DNA from 4 places in the Paenibacillus sp. LS-5 genome. Region 4 is predicted to be linked to each of the others. Evidence: riboswitches for the same ligand, from Rfam matches in the RefSeq annotation. Region 4 holds a riboswitch; each other region holds the start of a gene.

Region 1 (7,661 bases), on a different contig from region 4:
GTAGTCTTTACGGTAACAGATTCACTCCAGCCACTCTGTGCCGTTGTGTTTTTCGCACGTACCCGGAAGGTACACGACTCCCCGGAAGGTAAATTATGATGTACATAAGTTGTTTCTGAGCCATTGTCTGTTACTACTCCGTTAATCTCCACATCATAACCTGTCGCTCCCTCAACCTCATTCCATCTGATTGAGATCTTGTCACTGTAAGGAATAGCTTCTTTGATAACAGGAATACCAAGGCCAACTGTCTGAGTCAAAACTCTGCTCCAGGCCCCTGTCACGCGATCGTTTTTAGCTCTGACCCGATAGACATGAATCGAGTTAGGCGCCAATCCTTCATGGGTATAACTTGTCGCAGCACCGGCGTCAACAATTTCTCCATCGACAGCTACCTCATAGCTGGTAGCACCAACCACTGGATCCCAGGCAAGGGTGATAGAATTCATCTTAATTGTAAATACAAAATTTTCAGGAATCCCAAGCAAGGTCACAGCTGTAACCTTCTCGCTCCAGAGACTGACTCCAGCCTTACTTCTAGCTCTAACCCGATACTTGTGTTCAGTATGTGGCTCAAGTCCTGCATGAACATAGGAAAGATCAAGACCAAGATGAACAATCTGCCCATCCGCCTCCACATCATAGCCAACAGCTCCAGTAACAGGATCCCAAGAAAGCTCTACCTGTGAAGCTGCAGCTACAGCTTTTACGTTCACGGGGAAATCAGCAAGAGTAGTACTCACGACCCTTTCGCTCCACTCACCGGTCACAGATCCGCTTACTGCGCGCACCTTGTATGTGTGTTCTGTATTTGAGGACAGCCCTTGATGCATAAAGCTTGTGTTCATATTGTTATCCTTGATAGCACCGTCCACTTCAATATCATAACGGGTTGCCCCTACCACTGGCTCCCAATTAACAACGATACGGTCACGTTCGGCAGTGGCTTGTACGTTATGAGGTATGGAAGGCAGCGTTACTACAGTAATTACGCCGCTCCACTCACTGTTGCCTAAGGCACTGCCGGAACGTACCCGGTAGGTATGGCTTGTATTAGGCTGGAGGTTTGCATGCTTGTATTCAGTTCCGGACGTCTTAATTGATGTTCCATCAACTTCAAGATCGTACCACTGGGCTCCTGATACGGAATCCCAGCTGACATCAATATAGGTATCCTTCGCAAAGGCTTGAAGACCGCCGGACGTTCCCGGTAGTGTCGTTCTGGCAACCACATCACTCCAGCCACCGGGACCACTTAAGTTAACCGCCCTTACCTTGTATGCTCTCTGCATATTCGGGTTCAGGCCTTTTTCAACATACACAGTAGAATTCCCGTTATTTACGATCGTCCCGTTCGATTCAATCTGATAGTACTTAGCTCCGGTTACAGAATCCCACTCCAGCCGGATTTGATTACTCGTTGAAGTTAGCTGCAGATTGTCAGGTACTCCTGGGAGAGACCATTTCTCGTGGAGGACAGACCATTCCCCGTGTATAGTTCCAGCGTTTGCTCTTACACGGTAAGTATGGAGTGTACCGGAATCGAGAGGCGCATGAGTATAGTCATTTTGATTGCCTAAAACGACGACCTTGCCATCCGCTTCCACTTCATAACCTTCTGCATTAAATGAAGGTGTCCAATTCAGACTTATATCTGATGCAGACGGGGAAAATGAAAGCTCAGGTACTGCAAATGGACTTAATTGCCCCTGAGGAATTACTTCTTCCGGAACGGAGCTGGTCATCCATGAGAGAGTAGCTTGCGGCTGATTGTTGTCGCTCTCAAATTCCATGCGGATATTATAGAACTGCCCCTTTTCCAGCCTAATTTCTCCCTGCTGAGAGCTATTTCCCTGCTGCCCCCATGCGTCAATCAAGAGCTCATCGTTAATCCATAGACGAATTCCGCCATTGGTACGGCTTATAAATTCGTACAATTCGGACGTATAGGCTAATACTTGTCCAGTCCAACGAACAGAGACGCCCGAAGCAGGAAAATTGACCGGCAGCTTACCTTCAAGATTAATATTGGCATCTAGCAACGTCTTATTAGATCCGGTAAACTCTTTCCCGGCGAAGTATTCTGATTTCAGCCCATAGGGAGCATATTTAAATTTAGTCTGGCCACCACTGCCTCCAGATTTAACGGTAGGTTTCTGGTTAGAGGTTATGTCCCCCCCAATTGCCCATATGCCTGAGGTAACAATATTTAAATGATTATTCACACTGACATCCTTGCTGACGAAAAAGTCACCTGAAGCGATCCTGATATTGGCAGTACTGTTGTTGGATATTAGATCACCGACTAGCATCTCTTCTTCAATGTTCATATCAATTTTTGTATTAATGTGCAGACTGTCCTCAACAATTAACCGGCGAGCATTAATTCCAAGGTCACCGTTATTAAAAATCAGACTGCCTACTACAATTTCATCCGCCACTTTCAGGTTTGAATCGTTATTTAGATGTAAGGTACCTGTTACTCTCAGGCTAGCTCCTGGAGAGAAATTGGTATGATCTAACGGAAGAATAACTATTTGAGCTCCAGTATTGGCATTGAAATTCCCTTTTACGATAAGTGTCCCATATACTGTAATGGTGATACTTGAGTTAGTATTAATTCCGTCTGTTACCAGAAAGACGGGGTGAGTAGGAGAACCAAATGTTACTGATTTATCCAGATTCAGCTGTCCCGTACGAATTATAGCTTCAGGGTCCGTACTGCTGTTAATCGCATTAATCAGTGCATCGGCATCACTGGTCACACTGATTGCATTTTTTTCATATGGGGCCCACTTGGCCTGCATCTCATTTAGTTGACTAGTCATATAGCTTTGAATCACAGGTTGTATGCCAGGGACGTGAATTGCCGGGACCATATTATGCTCATTCCGCTGAATACCGGACAGAATCACCTGATCACTTTCGATTTCATTTCCTTCAACCGGTAAAGCAATCTGGGGTGGTACCATCTGGCGTACAGCCTTGGTAGATAATCCAGGAGAGATTTCTATGTATTGCAATGCGGTAGTTGCAGCAGAATCACCCACGCTTAATGTCAGCTTTCCATCTTTAACTTCAGTAGTATGACTGGCCAGAAAAGACCCTTTTGCAGGAACGGATATTTTATCCAAAATGGTAGTGTTCTCCACGTGCATAACATTCAGACTATCCCTTCCTTCATCTCCAACTGCTACAGTAAGATCATAGGTCCCATTAGGTAGTTCAATCTCCCAAATGGAATCAGGCTGTAAACGTATAAAGGAATTTTCTAGTGGCGTCCCATATGTACTATAAACAACCGATGTTACAGACTGCTCCTTTGACCAGCCGTAACTAAATCCATTTCGTACTCCGTATAACTCGCCGTAATCGGGTAAATAGCCTTTGGTTTCCTCGGCTCCCTGGTACAGGAAATCTACTTTAAGTGACGGTAATGCAGTGACCTTCACGCCCGCAGCTGATATATCCCTCCATGGAATAACCAGTTGCAGGATAAGTGCAAGGCACAGAAAGACCAGTGCCTTAGAGTTGAAGCTTTTCATCGTAAATCCCCCCAGTTTTTAGACACAAAAAAACAAGCCAATTAGGCAACCCGGCTGCCATAACACTGTCTTACGACGAAGGTCCTAGGCCCGTGGCTTTGCGTCCCCGCCTTTCGGTCGGGTTTGCTATTGTCTTTTGCTTGCATTTGTTTACCAAAAGTATGTATGTCCGTAATATTCGTATCTTACAACATATAAATTTTTCCTACAATTATATTTTTATGTTTTTATTAATATTTATTCTTCTAACTCCTATCAAAAACTTAATTTCCTTCATCTGTATCTAATATAATAAAGGCGTTGAAATCATAACACCCTCACCTTATGAAAAAGATGAATCCAGAAAAAAAAGACTACCTTTTCAGAAAAAGGTAGTCTTTTTTTCTCTTTAATTTGATATGACTCAACGATCTACCCTCAAAAAGCAGGCAACGCGATATCTGCGTACTTGTCCTCCAGGAACTTCTTCACTTCCGGGCCGCTGATGCGTTTGGCCAGCTTTTGAATAGCGTCGGAGTCTTTGTTGTCCTCACGTGCCACCAGTGTAATGGTGAACTCGGAATCTTCACCTTCGGTGATCAGCGCATCTTTCTTCGGTGTCAGTCCAAGCGGACTGGCATAAGCAGGGGTCATGGCCACCAGATCGGCATCATCCAGCATGCGGGCCAGCATCAGCAGGTCAACTTCCTCGAACTTAAATTTTTTGGTGTTCTCGGTGATGTCGGCCTGGGTGGCTTGAATGCCCACGCCTTCCTTCAGCTTGATCAGTCCGGCCTTAGCGAACATTTGCAGTGAACGCCCAATGTTGGAGGGGTCATTCGCCATAACCAGCGTCGCGCCTTCCGGCAGGTCGGCAATAGCCTTGTAGCGCTTGGAGTATCCACCGTAGATCGCATCATATACCGGTTGAACCGGAACTAGCTTGGAACCTTTGCTCGCATTGAACTGCTCCATGTAGGGTACGTGCTGGAAGAAGTTCGCATCCACTTCCTTATTCGCCAATGCCTCATTTGGCTGCACATTGTCGGACAGGATGACGATCTCCATATCCACTCCGTCTTCCTTCAGCAGCGGCTTCACGATGTCAAGAATATCAGTCATCGGCGGGATGAGCGAGGCTACTTTAATTTTCACAGGCTCGGCGTTAGCTGTTGCCGGTGTGGTTGCTGCCGGTGTATTTCCGGCCTCCTTGTTGTTTCCACAGCCTGCGGCAATCATGACCAGTACGAGCAGCATAAGCGTATATTTCAATGTTTTTTTCATTTGTGCAATGAACCCCCATGTTTATATTTGTTATTATCTTACTTCAGCGACTTCCCGGTCTCTCAGCGTTTATCCAGCAGCCTTGCCAGTGTACTTCCTGCATACTGGATGATCTGCACCAGCAGTATCATCACCAGAATCGCATAGACCATTACCGCCGTCTCAAAACGTTGGTACCCGTAGCGGATGGCGAAATCGCCAACCCCTCCTCCGCCGACTACTCCCATCACTGTTGAAAATGAAATGAAGCTGATCGTCGAAGCCGTCAGTCCCAGCACGAGCCCCGAACGGGCTTCCATATACAGGAACCTGAAGATCAGACCCGGCTTCGATGCCCCCATAGACAATGCGGCCTCAATTGTGCCCTTGGGAACCTCCAGCAAAGACTGCTCCACCAGCCGTGAATAATAGGCGATAGCGACGATAGACAGCGGTACGGTTGCCGCCATAGTACCGATGGCCGTACCCACTAATAAGCGGGTGAAAGGAATCAGCGCCACCACCAGCAGTAGGAACGGAAAGGAACGGATGACATTGACGATACTGTTCAGAACGAGCGACAGCGTCTTGTTCTCATAGAGCTGGCCCTTGCGGCAAAAGTATAAAACAGTCCCCAGCGGAAGCCCCAGCAGCACTGCCGCACCTACCGAAATCCCGACCATCACAAACGTTTCCCCGATGGACTGCCACATCTGATCCTGGTATTTCAGCATATTCTCAAGCATGCGCTTCCCCCGCTTTGCCCGTAATCCGTTCACGGTAACTTCCCGTGTGGTCTTCCGGTGCAAGGAACTTGCCGTCTTCCCGGGAGAAGGTATCGACGATGCGTCCGCCTTCCATGACGGATACATCGGTGCAGATTCTCCGGACGACATCGAGCTCATGGGTAACGATGATTACCGTGACCCCCATCACGTCATTGATATGCTGGAGCACGCCCAGTATATCTGCTGTTGTCCCTGGGTCCAGTGCAGAGGTCGGCTCGTCGCAGAGCAGGAGCTTCGGGCTGTTCGCTAGCGCGCGGGCGATGGCCACCCGCTGCCGTTGTCCTCCGCTCAGCTGGGCAGGGTACTGGTCTGCTTTGTCCGCAAGCCCCACGAACTTCAGGCATTCCTGCACCCGATCCATCCGCCCGCTCCGCGGCATTCCAGCCAGCGCCAGCGGAATGGCAACGTTCCGTCTGACGGTGGCATTGCCCACCAGATTATACTGCTGGAAGATCATGCCGATCTTCTGCCGTTCCTGACGCAGCAGCTTCTCCGGCATTTCTGTCAGCAGTCTGCCTTCTACTGACACAGTACCTTCATCCGGACGCTCCAGCAGATTCATGAGCCGTAGCAGTGTAGATTTCCCTGCCCCGCTGGCTCCGATAATGCCGTGGATGGCCCCCGCCCGCACTTCGAGCGAGACCTTATCCACTGCAAGGTAGCGCCCTTCCTTTAGATCAAAGCTTTTGCTTACTCCGCTCAGAGATAGAATATGAAGCCCTCCTTTCAGGCTGCCCGGACTTAAGCCCTTGTTCCCAATAAGTGTATTACTATTATTTAAAAACTGTTTTATTAAAAATCTCTTTAAATAATAAGGTATTTTCTTCGCTGTGTCATCATTTATCTGAAAATGCTATATCAAGGTCATGTAAGCATGGCCCCATTAAGGAGGCTGTCCTCCTGTCTCCAATGATTCACTAAGCAGTCTCTTTGCATACATGAGGTGAAGCCGTCTCTGGCAATCTAGTGCTCAAGGTCCTACAGCTACGCATGCAAAAAAACACCGCTGACCTAGGTCAGCGATGTCTCAATACAGCTTATAGCTCAGCTATTCAAGCTGGCCAGCCGGTATAATCATCCGCCGCTGCCTGCAGCTAGCGGCGAATTTATTCTTTTACACTGCCGACGTTCAAGCCCACTACAAAATACTTCTGCATGAACGGATATACGACCAGGATCGGCACAGAAGCCACAATGGTAATTGCTGCCCGGATAGACAGTGGGGTCACCATCGCTTTGGCAGAATCCTTATCCATCCCTACACCTGCAGCAACGTTCGGGTTGCTGTTGGAGTTCATCGTGGTCGACAGCAGCTTCATCAGCTCATACTGCAGCGTACTCAGACTCTGCTTGGAAGAGGTGTAGATAAAGGCGTCGAACCATGAGTTCCAGGCTCCTACTGCTACAAACAGTGCGATGGTCGCCAGCACCGGCTTGCACAGGGGAAATACCACACGCATGAAAATTTTGAAATCGCCTGCACCGTCAATTTTGGCCGATTCCAGCAGACTTTCCGGGATCGTGCCGATATAAGTGCGGATGACGATCATATTAAATGCACTGATCATCGAAGGGAAAATATAGACCCAGAAGCTGCCCAGCAGGTTCAGGTCTTTAATCAGAAAATAATTGGGAATCAGACCAGCGCTGAAATACATCGTTAGCACAAAGATAATAGTGATCGGCTTGCGGAACACATAATCTTTTCGGCTGAGCGTATACGCAAGCATGGTGGTCAGAAAAATATTCAGGATTGTCGAAATTACAGTCCGCGCCACCGAGATCCAGAACGCATCATAGATGGTGCCGGAAGCAAAGATCGCCTTGTAATTCTGCGTGGTCCACACTCTCGGCCACAGATAGATGCCCCCGCGTATAGTATCATTTCCCGCATTGAACGAGACGGCAATCGTATTAATAAAAGGATATAAAGTAACGAGCACCAGACAGATCATGAAGATCGTATTAATACTATGGAAGAGAACCGGTTCCAGTCCGCTGGGTCTCAAGCTTTTTTTCACGGATAGGCCTGGCGTAGTGCCTCGGCTAATTTGCTGGTTCGCCATGCTATAACAACCTCTCTTCC
Region 2 (7,661 bases), on a different contig from region 4:
GCATCAAAGAAAAGATAACAATAATAGGTAAAACCATAGAAAAAAGCCGGTACTTACGGTAAGTGTTCAATGTAATCTCCTCTCTCCAGCCTTATGCTGTCCATAATGCTTGTTAGATGATCTCCCCTCCAAGGGAAGTACACCATCCTGCGGCATGGCAGACAAATAGCTTAGTAGCCCTGCTATTTAGCAGGGCCATCGGACTTTTAGGATTTTAAAATTGTAACGTCTTAACCAGTATCGGCGTTCGGTGATGAATTCAGCAGTACTTAGGAAGCGGAAGGAAGGAACAGTGCGCTGGCAGGGACCGTCCCCTTGACTTGACTTGGACTTTCCCACATCAGCCGCGCTCTTGCATCCCCTTGATTCTCATAATACTCCACTTTGATATCATATAGTTGCCCGGCCTCCAGGCTTATGCTTCCCATGCGTTCGGTCCCGCTTTGCTTCATCCAGCTGTCAATTACAAGAGTGTTATTGATCCAAACGCGGACACCATCATCTGTTGTTGTGTAAATCTGATAAGTTTCGCTATACAGCGGTTTAATCTTGCCGCTCCATCTTACGGAAAAGTAATCAATGCCAATCGTTGCATCCGGTGTACCCAGCCGCCAGTTGAAATCCACCAAAGCATCGGTGCGTACAAGTGCCGGAGTACCAGTTAACTGCATATTATTGAAATATTCCGCCTGCAGTCCGTTGGCTGCAGGAGCCGCCGCCAAGTCCAACATTGGTACTTGGATGGGTACTGGGGTCGGTGTTGGTGCCGGTGTTGCGACCGGCGTTGGTGCCGGTGTTGCGACTGGCGTTGGTGTCGGTGTCGTGACCGGCGTTGGTGTCGGTGTCGCGACCGGCGTTGGTGCCGGTGTTGTTGCTTCGGTAAGAGTGAGTGATGCTATACTTGCGGAGGCTACTGAATTATTCACGAACAAAGCACTTGTTGGAACGGTAGCTTTGACTTGACTTGGGCTTTGCCACATCAGACGAATATTCGCATCGCCTGTATTTTCGTAATATTCCACTTTAATATCATAGAGTTGGCCTGCCTTCAAAGCGATCGTTCCGATACGCTCGGTTCCGCTTTGTTTGGTCCAGCTGTCGATTACGGCTGTTCCGTTAACCCAGACCCGGATACCATCATCAGACGTAGTGATAATCTGATAAGTTTCACTATACAAAGGTTTGATCTGCCCGGTCCAGCGGATCGAGAAAGAATCCACTCCAAGCAAGGTGTCAGGTGCTGCCTGACGCCAGTTAAAATTGAGCAAAGCATCGTTACGAACCAAAACAGGTGTACCCGATAGCGTCATGTTTTTGAAGTATTGTCCCTGAAGACCGTTCACAACAGGCGTCTGTGCCGAGTTATCCGGCGCCGGCGCAGCTGTTGGTACAGGCGTTGGGCTCGCTGTTGGTGTTGCGGTCGGTGTAGCCGTTGGTGTCGCGGTCGGTGTTGCGGTTGGTGTAGCCGTTGGCGTTGCGGTCGGTGTGGCCGTTGGTGTTGCGGTCGGAGCAACGGTCTGAACGAACCCCGTTTTATATTTATCAAGCGTTACGGTGTAACTGTCACTCATAAAGCTTTTGATAGTATCCGTAGTATTGTTATCATAGAGCATTTTTCCCCAGTTCATCATGTATACCCATTTTTTCTGATAAAGCTGGAGCTTGGCTGTACTTGGCATTTCACCGTTTTCACCGATGGCAATAGGCTTGCCGTTCGCAAGAATTGCCAGGTTGTCATGATACTTGTTCATATAATCATTGTTATATATGTCTGCTGCAAGGATGTCTACCTTATTTGCTCCCGGATAGGTCAGTTCATATGGATCTGACCAAGCATTAGGGGCGTTAGGGTTCCACACCCACAGCAGGTTGTTTAATTGATGAACGCCCACAAAACGCTCATACATAATATTCCAAAGTGCCGTGTAATTGCTCTTCTTCCCCCACCAGAACCAGTCACCGTTCATTTCGTGATAAGGTCTCCACAGTACAGGAACACCTGCGTCCCGCAAACTCTTGAGTGAAATTGCCACTTTATCCAGATCGGCGATCAGGCTGTTATATTCAGCCGTTCCAGGTGTTACATACTTATTGAAGTCTGCTTGGCTGAGCGTTTTCTGCACATTGGACCACAGATAGGAGGTCCCCGGCAGTTGCTCATGGAAGGTCATAGCGACGATACCGCCATTTTTATACCAGTTGATCGCACTGTTCACTACATTTTTACGCTGAGTTGCTGCTGTACTTTCCGACTGGCCGTTGATCACACCAAGTTCAAAACCATGGAGGGCAGCGAATTGTCCGCTGGTTCCCTTCAGTTTGTTACTGTACTCATCCGGGCTCTCCAGGTAGTCATGTTGACCTGTAATAATGCCTTTGCCTGTAATGGCGTACAGATCATTAAGCAGCTTAACGGCTCCTGCTGAAGCACTCGGATTAACCGGCGCATAAGAGCTCGAAGCAGCTGCAGTGGAAGGTGCAGTCCCCAAACCCAGTGGAACAGCAGTCAAAAACAAGGCAAGCGATAAAATGGTGCACAGTAGACGCGACTTACGGTAAGTAGTCAAAATTCATCTTCCTTTCGGTAGCCAGGCTGCCACTCTTTCGAAGGCCCTATAGCTTTGCGTCCCTATCTTTCGAGTAGGTTTGCCTTTTTCGTATTGGAAGGAATTATCCCTCTTACCGTAAGTATCGTCGCTATTTAATTTTTAGTTTAGAGCATTAATGAATTTTTCTTAATAAATGGTTCTTAATACCTGTTTTGGATTTGTCACCATTGGGTAAATAGATAGTTTAGCCCTAGGTTCCACCCTGTCCTATACAGAAACCGGGACGTTTCGGTCGAATTCTACAGCATGTTTCGCGCTGTTATTTTTAAGAAATAAATTGATGAAGTGCAATGTCTTTCCAGTCCAGCGTTATGCGGATATTATCCTCTTCCACCAGCTCTGAGCCGGTCTGTACTTCAATGAACTCCACATCTGTCAGTGCCAGGATTGCATGCTTTGTACCTTCCGGTATGCGCACCACATCTCCCGCTTTCACATTATGCATCTTCTCATTCAGCACAATGCTGGCTTCACCGCTGACGATCGTCCAGATTTCACTGCGTTTATGATGGAGCTGATAGCTGATATTTTTACCTTCGGCGATGAAAATCCGCTTGGTCAGCACCTCGTTGCCCTCATCATATTTCACATAATCAATAACCTTGTAATGACCCCAGCGGCGTTCCTCGTACATCGGTCTTTGTTCAAAAGATTTCAGCACTTCCTTGATCCGCGGGCTTTCTGCTTTGTGAGTGACCAGAATACCATCCGGGCTGGCTGCGATGATTAAATCTTTTGCGCCGATTACTGTAATCGGAATATCCAGTTCGTTGATCAGGCAGGTTCCTTCGGAATCGGCAGTTACGAACCCTTTGCCCACGTGGTTGCTGCTCATCTCCTCCGTGAGGGTATTCCAGGTGCCAAGATCCTTCCAGAAACCGGCGTAAGGCTGAACTACGATGTTCTCCTCTTTTTCCACCACTTCATAGTCAAAGCTGATAGAACTCAGTAGTTTATATTGCTTCTGCAGCTCCTCATAATTCAAAGGCAAGCCTTTGCGCTGCAAAATATCCAGCAGATATCCCAGACGGAAAGCGAATACTCCGCAGTTCCACAGCGCGCCCTTGCTGATCAGCTCCTCAGCCTGTACACGGTCCGGCTTTTCCTGGAAGTGACTCACCTGCAGATAACCGCTTGCCGCAGCTTCGTCGCTGGTAGGTATAATATAGCCGTATTTCTCAGAAGCCAGTTCCGGAATAACGCCCATCAGCGCCAGGTTTGCACCGCTTTCTTCCATGGTTGCTTCAAGCTGGACGACGGTGTCAAAAAAGGAAGCTTCCACATAAGGATCAACCGGCAAAATGGCTACGGTCTCGCTGGGTGACACTCCTGCCACCGAATATAGATAAGCTGCAGTCAATGCGATGGCCGGGAAAGTATCACGGCGTTCCGGCTCCACAATGATTGGCACCTCTGAGCCGAGCTGGCTCTGTATCATCTCCACTTGGCTGCGGCCGGTCGCCAGGAAGGAGGATTCTGCCATCCCTGTCTCCTGCAGCTGTCTCCATACACGTTGTACCATGGATTCCGGTTCACCTGCCGGACTTTGCAGTACCTTCAGAAATTGCTTGGAACGTGAGTCATTGGACAGTGGCCAGAGACGTTTACCAGAACCGCCAGATAGAAGTACCAGTTTCATAAGTGAACCCTCCTATTTATGTTTTGTCGCGATAATATCGGATTGTTATTGTGAGCTTTGACTTGTGAAAAGCTTGGAATCGAGCTGTAACGGGAGTCACTGCAAGGAATATTTGGACTTTCGGCCGCTGTTGTCACCAGATTTCTTCGATTAGATTGCTAAGCGCAGTTGAAATCCGGTGACAAAGGCGGTCGCTTCCGCTCCTACAGTTCCAAAATTCCTCTCCGTTCCTTCCCTTAACAGCTTCCAAAGCTTAATGCATTTGCAGGTGAAGCTCACTGCTAAAGATCAGCTATTGCCGCTTCTATGCACGGCAGTTAAGAGCAAGCAAGAGCAGATCAGATCAAAGGATTAGATCGCTCCGGCTACGCTGGGGGAGTAGCCGCTAAGGCCCCCCATTTGCGGGCGTCCGACGGAATGATATTCGATGCCGGTGCCTTCGATCTGCTCCTTGGAGAAGACGTTGCGGCCATCGATCAATACTTGGCGGCGCATACTCCCTGCAAGCTTGTGCAGATCAATATCCTTGAACATACTCCAGTCGGTCAGCAAGCATACTGCATCACTGCCTTCCGCAGCTTCTTCCGGCAGTGCGCACCAGCGAAGCTGAGGATGATCGTATTGCTGTCTGAAGTTATCCGCAGCAATCGGGTCGTACAGCTTCACTGTGGCACCCTCAGCCACCAGGGCTTCAACGATTTCACGGGCAGGTGCTTCACGTACATCATCGGTGTTCGGTTTAAAAGCCAGACCCCATACACCGATCACTGCACCACGCAAACTGCCCAGCGATTCATGCAGCTTGGAGATGATCATGAACCGCTGCCCTTTGTTCACCTCGACTACGGATTTCAGCAGCTTGAACTCGTAGTCCACGTTGCCCGCAATCTGGATCAGCGCATTGGTATCTTTCGGGAAACAGGAGCCTCCATAACCGATGCCGGCCTGCAGGAACGAGGAGCCGATTCTCCGGTCCATCCCCATGCCTTCCGCCACCAGGGTTACATCAGCTCCCACTTTTTCGCAAATGTTGGCAATCTCATTGATAAAAGAGATCTTGGTTGCCAGAAAAGCATTGGATGCATATTTGATCATTTCCGCACTGCGGATATCCGTTACGAATACATTTTCCGTGAAGCCCTGGTGAAGCTGGCGCATCGTAGGCTCAAGCTCTGGGTTATCAAGTCCGATGATAATCCGGTCAGGATGGAGCGTATCGCGGATGGCCGAGCCTTCACGCAGGAATTCCGGAGCGGAGACGATGTCGAAGGGATGATTCGTGTGGGAGGCGATAATGCCGCGGATTTTTTCGTTCGTGCCAACAGGAACTGTCGACTTGGTCATGATGATTTTATAACCTTCCATCGCTTGGGCGATCTCTATGGCTGCACCTTCGATATATCTCAGATCTGCTTCGCCGCCTGGTAGTGAAGGTGTCCCTACGGCCAGAATGACGATATCAGAGCGTCTTACTGAATCCTGCAGATCGGAGGAGAATGACAGCCTGCCCTCACGCAAGTTCATTTCTATCAGTGCTTCGATACCCGGCTCATAGATAGGAGATTCCATCCGGCGGAGCTTATTGATCTTTTCCTCATCCTTATCTACGCAAATCACATGGTTCCCATTCAGAGTAAAACATACGCCAGATACAAGACCGACATAGCCGGTACCGATTACTGTCAGCTTCATACAATCATCCTCCTTTTAGAAAATTGACGTAGGCCTGTTCCACATACTGCTTGAACTGAACCATAAACGCCTGTTCATCGAATTTACGCGCATGGCCCATAATCTGCCCAATGTCCCACGCATAGGACTCCACTTCATGAATGGCCTTAAGTAAATCATCAACTTCCTGGTGCTGAAAGAATACGCCGTTGACATAGGGTACGATGGTATCCAGCGCCCCTCCGGCCTGATAGGCAATCACCGGTCTTCCTGCGGCATTCGCCTCGAGCGGGGTGATACCAAAATCCTCTTCACCGGGAAAAATAAATGCCCGGCACTTCGACATCATCCCCGTAACCTCCGCATCCTCAAGCCGGCCCAGGAACGATACATTGTCTTTGGCCATGCCCTCCAGACGCTTGCGGTCCGGCCCGTCACCGACGATATACAGCTTCAGACCATTGCGGTTGAAAGCTTCCACCGCCAGATCAATCCGTTTGTAGGATACAAGCCGGGATACGATCAGGTAGTAATCGCCTATAGAGGACGAACTGCTGAAGCGTGCCGTATTAATCGGTGGAAAAATTACATCCGCGTCCCGGTGGTAATAATTCTGAATCCGCTTTTTAACCACGGACGAGTTGGCAACGAACTGGTTTACATTTTTGGAGGTCCGCTGATCCCAATTTTTAAGCCGCTGCATGTATACCTTTAGCAGTCTTTTGAACAATCCGGAATTCGATTGCCGCTCCATGTAAGTGTCATAGTCCCAGGCGAACCGCATCGGAGTATGACAATAGCAAAGATGAAACGTAGACTCGGGTACCTGTATGCTTTTCATAAAAGCACTGCTGGAACTCAGGACGATATCATACCCGCGAAAGTCCAAATCACGGATGGCCATGGGATAAAGCGGCAGCACCCCTTTAAAATTGGTCTTCACTCCCGGAATTTTTTGCAGCCAGGAGGCCCGGATATCCGCGTCTTTGAGGTTGTCGGTCAGCCGGCTTCCGTTAAAAACCGTCGTGAAGATCGGAGCATCCGGATACATGTGGTGGAATACCTCCACTACTCTTTCCGCCCCGCCCATTTGGATTAAGTAATCGTGCGCTATCGCAATTTTCATGTGAATCATCCTCAAAGTTTTATGGAGCAGCATCATCAAGTAGTGAACGCATGGATGTATTAGTTCCTGATCGAGCTACAAGCTTTTGTCTTACATTAGGTCAGGTCGCCGCCAGCAAACCTTTGTAGTAATCGACGATATCCTTGACTGTATTCTCAATGACAAAATGCTCTTTCACCCGTTTCATTCCACTATCTGCCATCCGTCTTCGCTCTTCGGGATGGTTCAGCATCCAGGTGATGGAGTCTGCAAGTACGACTGGGTCTCCAGGCTGGATCAGCAGTCCCGTTACACCGGGAACCACGATCTCTACCGGTCCGCCTTCATTGGAGGCAATGACCGGAAGTCCAGCCGCCATGCCTTCGACAATCACCTGTCCAAACGGTTCAGGCGTTATCGAGGTGTGAATCAGCAGATCGGCTTTATTCATTAGGCCTTGTATATCTTCCACATGACCCAGCAGGCTGACATTGGTCAATTGATCCTGCTGCATCTTCTGAATTAACTCATTTTTGTATTCTTCTTCACCGAACAAGGCATCTCCGGCCAGCCAGAATTTCACCCGGCTATCGTTCTTAAACGCTTTGGCAGCCTCCAGGACGATATGCTGGCCTTT
Region 3 (7,661 bases), on a different contig from region 4:
AGGAGAAACGGTTCATTTGGGGACGGGGACTCGTTCGGTAAATGGGCTTATAGCGGATATAGCGATAAGAAAAGAGGCATACATGGACTGAAGCTGTCCATGTATGCCTCTTCGATAGGAGATGATTATGCTTGCCGGGTATCTGATTGAAGACTAGCCTTCCAGCAGCAGCGACTCAGGATCTTCCAGCAGCTCTTTGACCTTGACTAGGAAGCTTACGGCTTCCGAGCCGTCCACGATGCGGTGATCGTAGGACAGTGCGATGTACATCATCGGACGGTTGGCGCTTCTTTCTTCGTCCAGGGCGATTGGACGGAGCTGGATCTTATGCATGCCGAGAATACCAACCTGCGGTGTATTGAGGATCGGTGTCGACATCAGCGAGCCGAATACCCCGCCGTTGGTGATTGTGAAGGTGCCGCCCTGCAGCTCTGGCAGGCTTAGCGTATTCGTGCGGGCCTTGGAAGCCAGCTCACCGATCTTCCGTTCAATTTCCGGGAAGCTGAGCCGGTCCGCATCGCGGACGACCGGCACAACGAGGCCTTCTTTGGCAGACACGGCAATGCCGATGTCATAGTATTTCTTGATCAGGAGATCCTCGCCGTCGATCTCTGCGTTCAGCAGCGGGTAGGCCTTGAGTGCGCCGATCACCGCTTTGGTGAAGAAGGACATGAAGCCGAGTCCGACATCATGCTTCTCTTTGAAGGCATCCTTGCGGCGCTTGCGGATGTCGAGGATCGCGGTCATGTCCACCTCGTTGAAGGTGGTCAGCATAGCCGCTGTATGCTGCGCCTCGACGAGGCGGCTTGCGATCGTCAGCCGTCTGCGCGACATGCGCTTGCGCTCGACGGCTTTGCCATCCTCCTGCGGCGCAGAGCTTGCCGCCGCAGGCTTCACCGGCGCAGGCGTGGCCGCCGCTGCCGGAGCGCTTGGCGCAGCGGCCTCCGGCCCGGCTGCGCCATGGCCCTTCACATCGGCCGTAGCGATCCGGCCGATGGGGTCGCGGGCGCTGACCTCGCCGAGGTCGATGCCCCGCTCCCGCGCAAGCTTGCGCGCCCCCGGCGAAGCCAGGGCCGCAGAGCTTGCCGCCGCTGCTTCCGGTGCGGCGGGAATGGCTGGCGCCGTGGCCTGCGGTGCGGCGGCGACCGGAGCTTCGCTGCCTGCAGCAGGAGCCTCCGGCTTGCCGGCCGCAGTGTTCTGCGGCGCATCGGCGCCTGCCGTGCCGGCGCCGATGATGCCGATCGCTTCGCCGACGGCTACATTCTCGCCGGCCTGGCGCAGAATGGAGGAGATGACGCCGTCCTCCTCCGCACTGATCTCCAGGTTGACCTTGTCAGTCTCCAGCTCAGCCAGCACATCCCCCTGGCCGACCGTATCGCCCTCTTTTACCAGCCATTTGTAAATGGTTCCTTCGGAAATAGATTCGCCCAAATCGGGTACTTTAATTTCGGACACAGGCCCTTACCTCCCCAAATAGTATAGTTTACGTTATCGTGACACCGTCCTCTATCTGGAGGACGGTACAGCCGCTTGTACTTGCGAATTCAATTTCAGGGCTTCTGTTACTATACGGCGCTGCTCAAAAGTATGCACATCGGCATAACCGCTGGCCGGGCTGGAACGCTCCGGACGGCCGATATACTGAACCTTGACGTTCTGCGGGGCGATAGCCCGCAGCCGGGGCTCAGCATAACTCCAGCCGCCCATGTTCTTTGGTTCTTCCTGAAGCCACACGATCTCGGTAAGGGAACCCATCGAGCTTAAGTGTGCCGCCAGTTCCCGTTCGGGGAACGGATAGAGCTGCTCCAGACGGAGGATATGCAGCCAGGACCAATCCTGATCCTTGGCAGCTTCCAGCTCGGTCTGCAGATCAAGGGTCACCTTGCCGCTGCACACGACCAGCCGTTTGATCTCTCCCGGGCTACCGCCAAGAAGCGGCTCGGGCAGTACAGGCTGGAATCCGCCGGAGGCCAGCTCAGCTCCAGCGGAGGTGCTGCGCGGGTTACGGATCAGGCTCTTCGGAGCCATGATCACGAGCGGACGGGCATCGCCCTTGCCGCACAAGGCAGCCTGGCGGCGCAGAAGGTGGAAATACTGCGCAGCGGAGCTAAGGTTCGCCACGGTCCAGTTCTCCTCAGCAGAGAGCTGCAAGAACCGTTCCAGCCGGCCGCTGGAGTGCTCAGGGCCTTGCCCTTCATAACCATGCGGCAGCAGAATCGTCAGATTGCTGCGCTGTGTCCATTTTGCGCGTCCGGCAGCAATGAACTGGTCAATGATAACCTGGGCAGCATTGGCGAAGTCACCATACTGTGCTTCCCAGATTACGAAGGTTTCTGGCGCGAATACATTGTAGCCATATTCGTAGCCAAGTACCGAGGCTTCCGAGAGGGGACTGTTATACACCCCGAAGGAGGCCTTGGAATCACTGAGCTGGTGGAGCGGAGAGAACAGCGCGCCGGTCTCGCTGTCGTGCAGCACCAGATGGCGGTGGGCAAAGGTCCCGCGCTGGGAATCCTGACCGCTCAGGCGGATCGGTGTTCCATCCTTCAGGATGGTGGCGAATGCCAGGGTTTCGGCCAGTGCCCAGTCCACCCGTTCCCCGTCATTCAGCGCATCCTTGCGGCGCTGCAGAATCCGCTCCAGCTTCGGATAGACCTTGAAGCCGTCCGGTACGGTCAGCAACTCACGGTTGATCTGCTGGAGCGATTCCAGCTGTACCGCGGTAGATTGCGGCTGGGTTACCTCCGTCTCAAGCGGCACAGAGTTCTTGGCTTCACCGTTCTTGCGCTTGCCCTCCTTCATCAGATCGAAGGCTTCCTGCAGCACTTTCTCGGCATCCGTGTTCATCTGGTTCACATCATCTGCTGTAATGAGCTTCTCCCGCTGCAGGCGCTCTGCATAGACACGGTAGACGGTCGGATGGTTCCGCACTCTGCCATATACGATCGGCTGAGTGGTCTCTGGATCATCCATCTCATTATGGCCGTGGCGGCGGTATCCGATCAGATCGATTACGAAATCCTTTTTGAACTGGTTGCGGTAGGCACAGGCCAAGCGGACAGCCGAGATGCAGGCTTCCGGATCATCGGCGTTGACGTGAACCACAGGAATTTCATAGCCTTTGGCAAGGTCGCTGGCATAATGGGTGGAGCGGGAATCTTCACTCTCGGTAGTGAAGCCAATCCGGTTGTTGACGATAATATGCACCGTACCACCGTTGGAGTACCCTTTGAGCTTGCCGATATTGAGCGTTTCCGCAACAATTCCTTCACCCGGAAATGCGGCATCCCCGTGCATCAGCACGGCCATGGCCTTGTTCGTGTCGAGCTGCGGCAAACCCGCAGATTTCCGGTCTTCCTGGGCTGCACGGGTGAATCCTTCAACGACAGGATTGACGAATTCCAGATGGCTCGGGTTATTGGCCAGGGTGATACGTGTCCGGACAGTCTCGCCTTCGCGTACGGCACGGTCAGCACCCAGATGGTATTTCACATCGCCGGTCCAGCCATAGTTAATCCCCATGGAGCCTTCAGAAGGGAAGAGCTCCTTGTTCGGGGAGTGATGGAATTCCGAGAAAATAATATCATAAGGTTTGCCGAGTATATGAGCCAGCACATTCAGACGCCCGCGGTGGGCCATACCCATTAGAATATGCTCTGCGCCATCATGCGCTGCGGCACGGACAATCTCGTCCAGCATGGGCACCAGCGCGTCATTGCCTTCCAGGCTGAAGCGTTTCTGGCCGACAAAAGTCTTATGCAGGAAGGTTTCGAACTGCTCCACCTGGATCAGACGGTTCAACAGTTCCTTGCGTTCGGTATTATTCAGTGGAGCAGGAGAGCTGGTGGATTCCGCCTGGCTGTTCAGCCAGCGAAGCTCCTGTTCGTCATGCACATGTCCGAACTCGTAGGCAATAGTCTGCGTATACGCCTGACGCATCCGGTGAACGGCATCCCACGCGGTATGGACATCCGGCGGTGAATTCTCCCAGATCAGCGAAGCAGGCAAGGCAATCAGGTCCTCGCGGGTCAGATCATAAGTCTCATAATCCAGCCACTTCGCCATGGGGTTGTTCCCCTGCTCCAGCGGATCGATATTGGCGGCCATATGGCCATATATACGAATATTGGTGATTAGCTTGGAAGCTCGTACGGCCTTTCGAAGCCACTCGGTGCCTCCCGAAAGAGCAGGCTGCGGGTCCGCAGCGGTATCCGGAGCGAGCGGAGGAGGGCCGGATATAGTGAATAAATCGCGGTAATGATGTTCTACGGATGATGGATCATGAACAAATTGCTCATATTTCTCTTGAATGTAGCCCAGATTGGGGCCGTGATACTTACTCCAAATGGATTCGTTATAGGGCTCTTTTACTGCCATGAATACATCCTCCTAACGGATGAACTCCACGTGCCGCATGTGGCTTGAGCGATGGGTGGAGCTGCGATGTTTGCGGTTTCATTCCTCATCTTATTGTGCTACTTTCAAGGCATGTAATCAATTCATACTTTCGGGGAATCCGTTCGCAAAACGGCATGATTCAGTCCATGAATGATGAAAAAGAGATATCGGTTGCCAGAAGGTGGTTCTGAATCGAACTCTACGGTAATAATTACCCATGTATAACCGTATATGCTCCTAAAACTCTTTCTAAAGTCATAGCTCTTGGACAAATCCCAGCAAAAAAACTATTCTTTTGCACTACTTACACTAAAAAAATTCCCAGAAATCGACACACTTTTCTTGTAAGATATTATATAATGTAGTTGCGGATAACGGTTTCATTTATTTCTAACCAGATCCTTTCATGTAAAGGATCCAGTAAAGGGTAAACCTGCTGAAAGGCAGGGACACAAAGTCTCGGGTCTAATGTAGAATTCTCTATCTACTACGACGGCTGGACTGCCTGGGGACGCAAATATTCTAGGAGGAGATATCTTGGAAAAGTCCAACCAGGGAAATGACGGAGAACTGCTGATGGGTGATCTGGATCTAGAATGGGTGTATTTGCTGATGTCGGCGAAGAAGGCAGGCATTGATGCGGATGAAATCCGCCGGTTTTTAAGAGAAAAGTCAGCGTTGCAGGCGATGTAGGGGCGTTCACTTTGCGGGAATACATACAGAAAAGGGCATAGCGGTCATACGCTGTGCCCTTTTCTGTATCGTTTACGAACAAACGGCCATTATTGATCCTTTTGCTCCAGACGCCATTTTTGATAATCTAGGAACTCTTTGAATTCCCGCTTGCTTATACCGGAAGCCATGGCTTCCTGAACGAGCCGGAACCATTCGCCATCAAGTAGGGATTCGTCAGTTTCTGAAGGGTCGCCGTAGAGCAGGCTGTGAATAGACACCTGGAGCGCATCGGCGATTTTTTCGATAAATTGAATTGAGGGGTTGGATTGAATATTTCTTTCTACATTGCTTAAGTATGATTTTGCCACATCTGCCTTGTCCGCCAATTCGGATAAAGACCAGCCTTTTTCCAGACGGAGCTCGTGGATGCGACTTCCCATATTATCCGGCACGATTGCAACGCCCCTCCGTACTTTTTGTTAAAATATGAGGATTAGGTTCTGCACCATCATCATCCTTATATTTCTCGCTGAAACGGACCCCTGAAGCAATACGGGGTATTGCTGCTTCGGAATTATACGCTTGTAAAGGAATGCGCAGCCGTTTCCACTTGTCAGTATAACAAATTTCCGTAAAATGGACAAAAATCAACGTAATAAGGGGCAAAAGCAGCCTATTCTGCTCCGGAACCGGAATCAGAACAGGCTGCTTTCAGATTGCAGTCGGCTGTGGATTAATAATCTTTTTTAGGGCCTTGCTTCGCTTCGAAGTTCCAAGTCAGTTTCAGCTTATCCTTCTGGAAGTAATTCTGTACTTCACCGTTATCTACGAACTCGAACTTAACCGTAAAGCTATCGCTGCTATTGGCTTTGATACCATCGGCTTCTGTCCAGATCTGATCCAGGCCGGTATTGTTTACAAGATCAGGGGTTTGGCTCTTCAGGGCATCCAGTGTGGTTTCGTACACGACAACTTCCGGTGTGAGAATTGTTCCTTTATCATTGTTCTTCAGGAATTTGACCTTGATGAATTTGCTGAGATCTACACCGTTGTTGTCACCGAGGGTATCGGTAACCTCTGTGGTAGTTTTGAGCAGAATAGAGCCGATATCAAGGGTTCCGTCATTTTTGAGCTTGAAGGATCTGGTTACAGTATCACCCGGTTTCAGGTTAGGGATATCTACGATGACGGAGGGATCCGAGTTCAGATCCAGTGTGCCGGCCGCAAAGGTTGCTGTACTTGTAGCGGTGTCACTGAAATATGCAAAGGTACCTCCCCCAATCAAAGACAAACCGAGTGCTGCCGACGCCATACCAAAACCCAATGTTTTTTTGATACCCATATTCATATTCCTCCTTTGATTTGTGAAGCGAATGATAAATGTATATATTGTATCTTCCGTTTCGTAAGCGGAAGCGGACAACCGGATCAGGGCTGTGTGTCAGTTCCCGGAGGTGTCTCCAGAAGTGGGGTGTTCTTTTTCTCAAGAGCCGTAAGAGCTTTCCATGAGCTGTAGAGCGCATAGAGCAGGAGCAGTAATCCAGGTACGATCATCAGAACCACACTGCCTGCTTTGGAGGCTGCGAAATTCATGGCATATCCTATATAAGGAACGGTAACACCGGTGTACTCGGCCACGATATTTCCGGAACTTACGGGTGTCATATCCGCAGCGTCATTATTATCGCCTTTTGTATGATAGATGACCTCGCCGTTAGCATTCTTGGCTGAAGCATCCACAATACGGTGAGTGATCAGAATATTGCCCTCGCTAAGAAAGGTAATGACATCCCCTTTTTTGAACCGGGTCATATCTCCTCCGGGCTTCAGGGCGACAATGGATCCGGTTTGAATACCAGGCTCCATTGAACCGGAAAGCACCGATTTTATCTCATATCCAAAAAGGGTGGGTTCGCCTCCCGAGGCCCTGGACACTACAACAGCTGCTAGCAGTACCACAAAGATCAAAATCATCAATGCGGATAATATCTGGCTGATTATTTTTTTGATAAGCATGTCAGTCTCCACCTTTATTGAGTTGTGGCTCCGAAGGTGATGCAGTCTTTTGCGGACCTGTCATCGGAGACTCTGTTGCCTGGGGTTGTTCGGAAGGTATCTCTACCACATCCCCATCCAAAGGGGTAATCTGGTCGCCCGCAGTAGGTGCCGGAGTGGCGCTGGCTTCAGGTTCCTTAACGGTTTCAGGCTTAGGAGAGGCCTCAGGTGTAGGAGTAGCTTTCGGCTCAGGTGTAGGTGATGCTTCCGGTTTGGAAGAGGCTTCCGCTTTGGCCTTCTCTTCGTCTTCCTTCTGCTGTTTCTCGAGGGCTGCCTTGGATTCTTCCTCCAGCTTGGCCTTATCCAGTTCTTCCTGGCGGGCCTTCTCGATCTCTTCAAGCCGCTTGACGCGGGTCTGGCTGATCAACTGCTGCTGCTGCTCCAGTCCTGATATGCTAGCTGTTGTCGTCTCAATTGCACTGTTCAGCTCTGCCTCCAGCTTGTCATAGGCAGACATCAGCTCTATGGATAACTCTTCCTTTGGCTGGTTGAAAGCAGTCAGGATTGGAAAGAGCTCTGACGGTTCTTCCAGG
Region 4 (7,661 bases):
ACTGCGAAGAGCCTGCCGCAGCTGTGGCAGGAACGCGTGCTTGTGCATTTGAACTAACCGCTTCATCATAAAAAAACCGGGGGCGCCTGAGCTTGTATGCCTAAGGCGCCCGTTTGCTTATTCTTAACGAGAGGAGCGTGCAGGATGAGACAGAGACAACGCGGCCTGATACTGGCCCTGGCTCCGTTTGTGCTGATGGTGCTGGCATTTCAGGTGGTGCCCGTCTTCTCCATGCTGTCGGGCAGCTTCCACAGCGCGGACGGAGCAGGCTTCACACTGGGTAACTACCGGCATGCGCTGAGCAGCGCCTACTATATGCAGGCAATCAAGAACAGCCTGCTGATCTCCGTCCTCTCCAGCCTGATCGGGGTGGGGGCAGGGCTTCTATGTGCATACTGTATTACCCGCTTTGCGCCTGCGGTACGGGACCGGCTGCTGATGCTGTCCAACATGACCTCGAACTTTGCCGGGGTTCCGCTGGCTTTTGCCTACATTATTCTGCTGGGCAATAACGGTGTGTTCACGCTGCTGTTCAAGCAGTGGGGCTGGAGCGTATTTGACGGATTTAACCTGTACAGCTGGTCTGGTCTGATTCTGGTGTACGTCTATTTCCAGATTCCGCTGGCCTTATTGCTGCTATATCCGGCGTTCTATGGCATCCGGGAGCAGTGGAAAGAGGCAGCAGCCCTGCTCGGGGCAGGACCCTGGCAATTTTGGAAAACGGTCGGTCTGCCGGTATTGTCTCCAGCGATCTTCGGCACACTTGGCATTCTCTTCGCCAATGCAATGGGGGCGTATGCCACGGCCTATGCGCTGGTTGGCGGGAACTACAATCTGCTCGCTGTCCGCATCGGCTCTTTGGTCGCCGGCGATGTGGTGACCCAGCCGGAGATGGGCAGCACACTCGCGGTTCTGCTGGCACTAAGCACGCTGCTGGCTGTGTTCCTCAATCAGCGGATGGTGCGGCGGATGGAAGGATTCAGCGGCAAAAGCGCCGCGCGGCGGGAGCGCAGCAGCGGATTATCCAGACGGCGCCTATCTGCAGTCCGTGAGGAGGCGGGATCATGAATACCCGTAAGGCGGGCTTTGCCCCGCGCACCTTCATGTTCCTGCTCATGGCCTACTTGCTATTGCCGCTGCTGGCAACGGGATTGTACGCTTTTGCCCAGGATTGGCAGAATACACTGCTGCCCCGGAGCTGGACAATGAACTGGTTCGGTGACATGTTTCAGGATATCCGTTTTCTGAAGGCGCTGTGGACCTCGCTGTATTTGTGCATCATCAGCGTTCTGCTCAGCCTTGCCGTGATGCTGCCGGCTGTTTTTGTCATTACGGTTTATTTTCCGCGCTGGGAAAGCTTCATGAAGGGGATTGTTGTACTGCCTTACGCCGTGCCGGGAGTCGTGGCGGCTGTAGGTCTGATCCGCACCTATTCCTCCGGCCCGTTCGACATTTCGGGTACCGCTTATTTGCTGGTTGGGGCTTATTTCGTGGTCATCCTGCCGTATATGTATCAGGGCATCCGCAACAGTCTGCTGAGCGTATCTGCCGTAGAGCTGCTGAATGCCGCCGAACTGCTTGGGGCCCCGAGACGTAAGGCTTTTGTGAATGTGATTCTGCCGAATATCTGGCCTGGAGTCATGGTCTCCGCGCTGCTGTCCTTCTCCGTGCTGTTCGGGGAGTTCGTGTTGACAAATATGCTGGTGGGCGGCCATATCCAGACGATTCAGGTCTATTTGTACCAGCGTGTGGGTGAAAGCGGACATCTGGCCAGCGCGATAGCCATTTCCTATTTTGTGTTTATTCTGCTGCTGTCGGCCGTGCTGATGAAGCTTGGAATGAAGATCAAAAGCCAGGCGAAATAAGACCTAGCGGCTGAAGGCCCACAATAAGGAGGGATCGGGGAATGAACGATTTTTTGAAGCTGCAGGGGGTCCGCAAAAGCTTCGGCGATTCGCCAGTATTAGCCGGCGTGGATCTTAACATTGCAGAGGGGGAGCTGGTCACGCTGCTGGGTCCTTCCGGATGCGGCAAAAGCACGCTCCTGCGCTGCATCGCCGGGCTGACCGAGCTGGATAGCGGCAGCATCCGGCTCTCGGACAAGGAGCTGACGAAGCTGCCGCCGCGCAGCAGGGATGTGGGCATGGTGTTCCAATCCTATGCGCTGTTCCCCAATCTGACCGTCAGTCAGAATGTGGAATATGGGATGCGCATGCGCGGCGTTGCTCCGGCGGCGCGGCGCAGCCGGTGCGAAGAGCTGCTGGCGCTGGTCGATCTCGAAGACAAGCGGGATGTCTATCCGCAGGCGCTGTCCGGCGGACAGCAGCAGCGGGTGGCGCTGGCCCGCTCGCTGGCCGTCCAGCCGAGGCTGCTGCTGCTGGACGAACCGCTCAGCGCGCTAGACGCCAAAATCCGCAAGAATCTGCGGGCGGAAATCCGCGATATTCAGCGGCGGCTCGGGATGACGACGCTGTTCGTCACCCACGACCAGGAGGAAGCGCTGATCCTCTCGGACCGGATCTGCATCATGAACCAGGGTCGCGTGGTGCAGGAAGGCTCCCCGGAGCAGCTGTACAAGGCGCCCCGCACAGAATTCGCTGCCCGGTTCATGGGCAGCTATAACGTACTCAGCCGGGCGGAGGCACTCGCGCTGTTCCGCAGAATTGACAGCCGTTCCGACCGTTTTGCGATCCGTCCCGAGGCTGTCATTCTGCTGCCGGAGGGTGAAGCAATTCAGGATGATGCGGACGGCATGTCCGATGTCCGCGGACATGTTATATCGGTGTCGGTTCTGGGCAATATTATCCGCGCCACTGTCGTGGCCGAGGGTATTAGCCTGACCGTAGACCTGCTCAATGACGGCCGCTGGCTGCGGGTACAGGAAGGGGATTCTGTAACTCTTCTGCTGGATCCTTCCCAACTGCTGCATCTGGAGCAGGAGGGGGCGTGAGAGGTAGGTAATGGTCGCCCCGCCCGCCCCGCCCATCGCCCGCCCGCTGCCTCGTCCATTACCCGTCAAGTCCCGTGCCGCGCGGCGGGCCCTATTCATGGTACAATGAGTAGGCGTTACAGAGGGATGTACAGGAAGGAGCAGTACCTTAATGGAAGCAACCGCACAAGATGTAGCGGAGTGGATGGTCAAGGAGATCCGTTTTACGGGAACCCTGCACCAGACCGCCGCGATAGAATATGTGAAGGCCAATTTTGGCGAGCAGTTTGTGTATGTGAATGAGAACGGGAATGCCTCGTTGTCCAAGGATGTGAAGAAGGCCTTCCGCAAGCTGCATGCCGGAAGAATTGCCTGGGACCGCGACGGATTCCTGTGGGCCTGGACCTGATAAAGGTCCCTATAGCCATCCTCACCTGAAGCAGTATGGCCCTTCAACAAGTATAGGAGCTGACATGAACCACATGCGGGCACTACTCCCCATGTGGTTTTTTTCTATATCCGTATCCCTAAATAAGGAAGGAATAGAATATCTTAATTTTACAGGAATAAATTCCGATAATTATAGAGTCCTATACATCTAAAGTCACAAATACATAAGGATAAAGGGACAGAAAACCGAGTTTGGAACAAAGGCAAACCCGTACGAAAGTCGGAGACGCAAAGCCACGGGCCTACTTCATCCGGGAAGGATGTTAGGGCAGCCGGGCCGCTCAAGGCACTTGGTTTTTTGGCGTGCCTATAAATAGCGCTGGGGGAGAGAAGTGAATGAGGTTTGCAAGGGAAATGAAGTTGTCGCGGTACATGGTGGCCGCAGTGGCGGTGGTATGCATGCTTGGCGGCCTGTTAAGCGGGGGGCTTGGCACGAAGCTGGCTTCGGCAGCCGGGACAGACCCGGGCAGAACGGACTACAGTGTATCCGGTGACCGGATTGTGTGGCTGGAAGCAGATGCGAACGGGGTCAAACAGGTGCACGTGCTAAGTCAAGCCAGCGGAACAAGTAAAGTGCTTACGACCGGTTCATCTGCCAAGGATGCGCCTTCTGTGGGCGGCAACACAGCCGTGTGGGCGGACAAGGGAACGGAGCCGGAATCCTCGCTCAACTGGGATATCTACACTGCGGATCTTGCAACAGGCACCCGTATCAAGCTTAACAAGCAGTCCGGCCCCTATGGGAATCCGACTACGGATGGTGTCGGCGTGGTCTGGTATGAGCGCAACAATTACGGCAGCATGATCTATCATGATCTGGCTACGGGCCTTGAAGCCGACTTAGGTGAGGGACGCTTTCCGGTACTGGCTGATGGGAATGTGGTGTATAAGAATGCCCGTGACGGGGGCCTTAGTCTGCTGGATTTAAGCAGTGGAGTTACACGCGCGCTGGTTAGTCTGGGCGGAGCGAATTACGTGGACTGGTTTGTTTTTAACGGAAATTATGTGCTCTTCAAGCAAAAGAACAGCACCTCCGGGAACAAGGTTGTGCTGCTGAATATCAACGATCTGACGGCTCAGCCTGTGGATCTCACAGAGATGAAATCCGGAGGAACAGATTATGCCTTTATGTCCATAGGTGAGAAGCGGGCTGTTTTTCAGGAAGACATGAACGGTACGGCTACACTTCATCAAGTAAACCTCTCAACCTATGCGGTAGAACGGCTGCCGGCGATAGAGACAGGGGCTAAGCTGATCGGCATAAGCGGCGATAAGCTGCTGTACAGCAGGAGTGATAACTATATAGGATCGGTTGATTTACAAGGGTCAACCACGACCGGTCCGGGAACAACTCCAAACACCGGTACGGGTTCGGCTACGGAAGTGAAGACCCCGGTAGTCACCGGAGCCAAGGACAGTCAAGTGATCGGCAGTGCTGGAGGTACCTTGTCTGTATTGGAAGGCTGGGCGCGGCTGGAGATTTCAGCAGGAACGTTCCCGGATCCTACCACGGTAAGCTTGGCTCAAGCAGAGCTGGATACGAAGGTACTGCTCGACGCAAACGGCAAAAAACTGCAAAAAGCAGGTTCCGTCTGGGAAGTGCAAGCCAGTAGCCCATTCCACATCCCGGCAAAGCTGGCGGTAAGATATCCGCACGAAGAGCCTTGGACGACAGCGCAGGAGAAGCTTGGAATCTACAGCTATGATCCGGCAAAGGGAAGCTGGAGCTATATTGGCGGTGTAACTGCGGCAGAGGAAGGCTATGTGCAGGCCAAGATTACAGCCTCCGGACTGTATGCGGTTATGCTGCGCGACATTGGGTTCACGGATCTGTCAGGCCACTGGGCACAGCAAGCCGTAGAGGTCCTGGCGGCCAGAGGAATTGTGAATGGAATGAATGGAGCCGTGTATGCGCCAAAAGGCATCCTGACCCGGGCTGAATTCACCAAACTGCTGGCAGCAGCGCTTCAATTACAGCCGGTGAAGCCGGATACAGCGACCTTCCGTGATGTTTCAGCTGCGAACTGGTCCTATGCGTATGTGGAGGCGGCAGCAAAGGCCGGAATCGTAACCGGAGAAGCCAGACTTTTTCAGGGCAATGATCCGCTGACCCGTGAACAGATGATGGTGATGCTGATGCGGGCGATTGACAGCACTACGGGAAGCCTGGCCGCTACTGCGGATTTGGATAAGCGTGAGGCTGGACTCGCCGGATTCAAGGACAATGGCAATATTAGCGCATGGGCACGGGAATCCGTAGCGGCTGCGGTCGGGAAGAAGCTGGTGCAGGGCAGCGGACAGCTTTTGAAGCCTAAGGATTCATCTACGCGAGCCGAAGCGGCAGTTATTATGTACAAGCTGCTGGCCGAGCTGAAATTACTATAACTTATAACGGATAGGAGATCAGTCTATGATATTTCGAACGATAACAAGGAAGTGGCGCAGCGGCAGCTTGAAGGCGCGAGTGAACCTCATGCTTGCGCTGCTGCTGGTCCTCTCATATCTCCCGGTTCTTCCGGGACTTACCAACCTCACATCCTCAGTCTTTGCCGCAACGAATATGCGGATTGAACCGAGTGAGCTTAACCCGGAATCTGGGAATAAAGCGGTCATCTCCTTCAGCTTTAATGCTGCGGATAACGGTCAAGACAAACATGAGACGAAGATTAACCTGTGTACTCCGCAAAAAGACGGCTCAGCCCCGATCCTCGGGGATCTGATTACGAGCGGTGTATATGACACGAAGCTGAACGGGGAATACATCGTTCACAAATATGAGTGGGATGGCAAGATCGGAGGCGTGCCCCTGGATGAAGGGCGCTACAACGTCTGCATCTCCCCTGCTGAATATAATGGAGTTGGCGTATATTACGGGCAAATTGCCAGCTTTGAAATTCTTGGCGGCGACGAAGTAGCGCCTCCGGCAGCATTGCAGATCAAACCAGCTGTCTCCGGTCAATCTGTAGTATCCGGGACTGCTGAGCCAGGATCTCTGCTTGAAGTGGAACTCTACTACCCATCCACTAGAGAGGACAAGCTGTTCTCCAATATTGCAGTCAACAGCGCAGGACAATGGAGCCAGCAGATCGGGATCAAGCTGGGGGAAGCCGCGCATATCACGGCGAGAGCGAAGAAAGCCGGTGAGGTCTCAGGGTATTCGGAGCCGCTTGCGGTATTGCGAGCGCCGGCCCCTGCTTTTTCAATCAGCTGGGAAGCTCTGGCGGCTTATTATTATAAGCTGGATACGGTTCAGGCCATGCAGGAAAAGGCGCAGGACATTGCCGTATTGAACCTGTCTGCGACCTCAGCGGGAACAATCAGCGGATTAACCTCCATTTTGCTGACTGATCCCCAGACGACCCGGGTTATCTCCAGCGGGGATCTGTCACAATTTACGGAAGCGGCCATCCGGGACCGGCTGCGGATTGTGAACCCGTCGGGACAGGCGCCGGTTGATCCGGCCCGGGGAGATTTTGTCTACTCGAGTGATTCGATCCGGCTGCAGGCATTGATGCCGCTGCAATTCGGACTGAGCTATCTGAGCCGTGATCCGTTCACAGGTGTCAGTGGCCTGGGATGGCATCATAGCTACGAATGGAAGCTGAACCCGCTGAGCAGCGGTAAGGTGGAGGTTAGGAGTCCGGACGGTTCGCTTTTTGAATATGTGCCTTTGTCCGGAGGAGATTATCTGACCCCGCGCGGGACCGACTGGACGCTAAGTGCGCCATCTGCAGGTGCCTACACCCTCACATCGCCTCAAGGTGATCGGTACCGGTTCAACACGGAGGGGCTGCTGCAATCGGTCACGGATTTGAACGGGAATACTATTACTCTTGCCTATCAGGGAACGAAGCTGGAAACGGTCAGTACCGCCGGGGCCTCTCTGAGCTTAAGTTATGATGGAGCAGGGAAGCTGACCGCTGTAACGGATATGGCCAGCCGGCAGATGTCCTTCCATTACAGTCCGGCAAGTGGAGACCTGATCTCCATTACAGATGTGGATGGTGCCACGACCCATCTAACCTATGATGGCAGCCATCACGTACTCAGCGTAACAGACCCCAAAGGGACTGCGGCGATGAGCGTAGCCTATGATGATCATCAGCGTGTGACCAGCTTTACCGACTTTTATGGGAATGCGAGTTCTTCCAGCTATGAAGGGCGAGTGGCTCCAGTGGTCCGGGGAGAAGAGCCTGATGAAGGTGTGACAGGGATTGACCCTGCGAACGGGCATGATATTCCCGACTCGGATGAAGTGATTCTATCCGGGACGATGAACAAT

What was found. A riboswitch is a leader RNA that binds a small molecule or an ion and turns the genes downstream of it on or off. The one in region 4 is predicted to bind cyclic di-GMP.
Region 1: another riboswitch for cyclic di-GMP. It lies ahead of AC0MA3_RS13445 (fibronectin type III domain-containing protein); the one in region 4 lies ahead of AC0MA3_RS17265 (S-layer homology domain-containing protein).
Region 2: another riboswitch for cyclic di-GMP. It lies ahead of AC0MA3_RS18085 (PA14 domain-containing protein); the one in region 4 lies ahead of AC0MA3_RS17265 (S-layer homology domain-containing protein).
Region 3: another riboswitch for cyclic di-GMP. It lies ahead of AC0MA3_RS21375 (anti-repressor SinI family protein); the one in region 4 lies ahead of AC0MA3_RS17265 (S-layer homology domain-containing protein).

The regions. Positions count from the first base shown of each region.
Region 1 covers NZ_JBWAVA010000007.1:203,790-211,450, forward strand. The annotation lists gene AC0MA3_RS13445 (fibronectin type III domain-containing protein) at 1-3,545, opposite strand, end outside; cyclic di-GMP riboswitch class I at 3,587-3,683, opposite strand; gene AC0MA3_RS13450 (MetQ/NlpA family ABC transporter substrate-binding protein) at 3,963-4,808, opposite strand; gene AC0MA3_RS13455 (methionine ABC transporter permease) at 4,871-5,533, opposite strand; gene AC0MA3_RS13460 (methionine ABC transporter ATP-binding protein) at 5,526-6,287, opposite strand; gene AC0MA3_RS13465 (carbohydrate ABC transporter permease) at 6,682-7,641, opposite strand; gene AC0MA3_RS13470 (ABC transporter permease) at 7,643-7,661, opposite strand, start outside.
Region 2 covers NZ_JBWAVA010000012.1:176,423-184,083, reverse strand. The annotation lists gene AC0MA3_RS18090 (glycosyl hydrolase) at 1-70, opposite strand, end outside; gene AC0MA3_RS18085 (PA14 domain-containing protein) at 270-2,567, opposite strand; cyclic di-GMP riboswitch class I at 2,581-2,661, opposite strand; gene AC0MA3_RS18080 (sugar phosphate nucleotidyltransferase) at 2,875-4,248, opposite strand; gene AC0MA3_RS18075 (UDP-glucose dehydrogenase family protein) at 4,600-5,940, opposite strand; gene AC0MA3_RS18070 (glycosyltransferase) at 5,945-7,045, opposite strand; gene AC0MA3_RS18065 (glycosyltransferase family 4 protein) at 7,146-7,661, opposite strand, start outside.
Region 3 covers NZ_JBWAVA010000017.1:59,836-67,496, reverse strand. The annotation lists gene odhB (2-oxoglutarate dehydrogenase complex dihydrolipoyllysine-residue succinyltransferase) at 154-1,455, opposite strand; gene AC0MA3_RS21380 (2-oxoglutarate dehydrogenase E1 component) at 1,507-4,377, opposite strand; cyclic di-GMP riboswitch class I at 4,815-4,907, shown strand; gene AC0MA3_RS21375 (anti-repressor SinI family protein) at 4,936-5,091, shown strand; gene AC0MA3_RS21370 (helix-turn-helix domain-containing protein) at 5,181-5,513, opposite strand; gene AC0MA3_RS21365 (TasA family protein) at 5,807-6,415, opposite strand; gene sipW (signal peptidase I SipW) at 6,502-7,089, opposite strand; gene AC0MA3_RS21355 (hypothetical protein) at 7,091-7,661, opposite strand, start outside.
Region 4 covers NZ_JBWAVA010000011.1:195,049-202,709, forward strand. The annotation lists gene AC0MA3_RS17240 (ABC transporter substrate-binding protein) at 1-57, shown strand, start outside; gene AC0MA3_RS17245 (ABC transporter permease) at 145-1,068, shown strand; gene AC0MA3_RS17250 (ABC transporter permease) at 1,065-1,865, shown strand; gene AC0MA3_RS17255 (ABC transporter ATP-binding protein) at 1,907-2,950, shown strand; gene AC0MA3_RS17260 (DUF6953 family protein) at 3,102-3,338, shown strand; cyclic di-GMP riboswitch class I at 3,572-3,664, shown strand; gene AC0MA3_RS17265 (S-layer homology domain-containing protein) at 3,716-5,764, shown strand; gene AC0MA3_RS17270 (DUF6531 domain-containing protein) at 5,790-7,661, shown strand, end outside.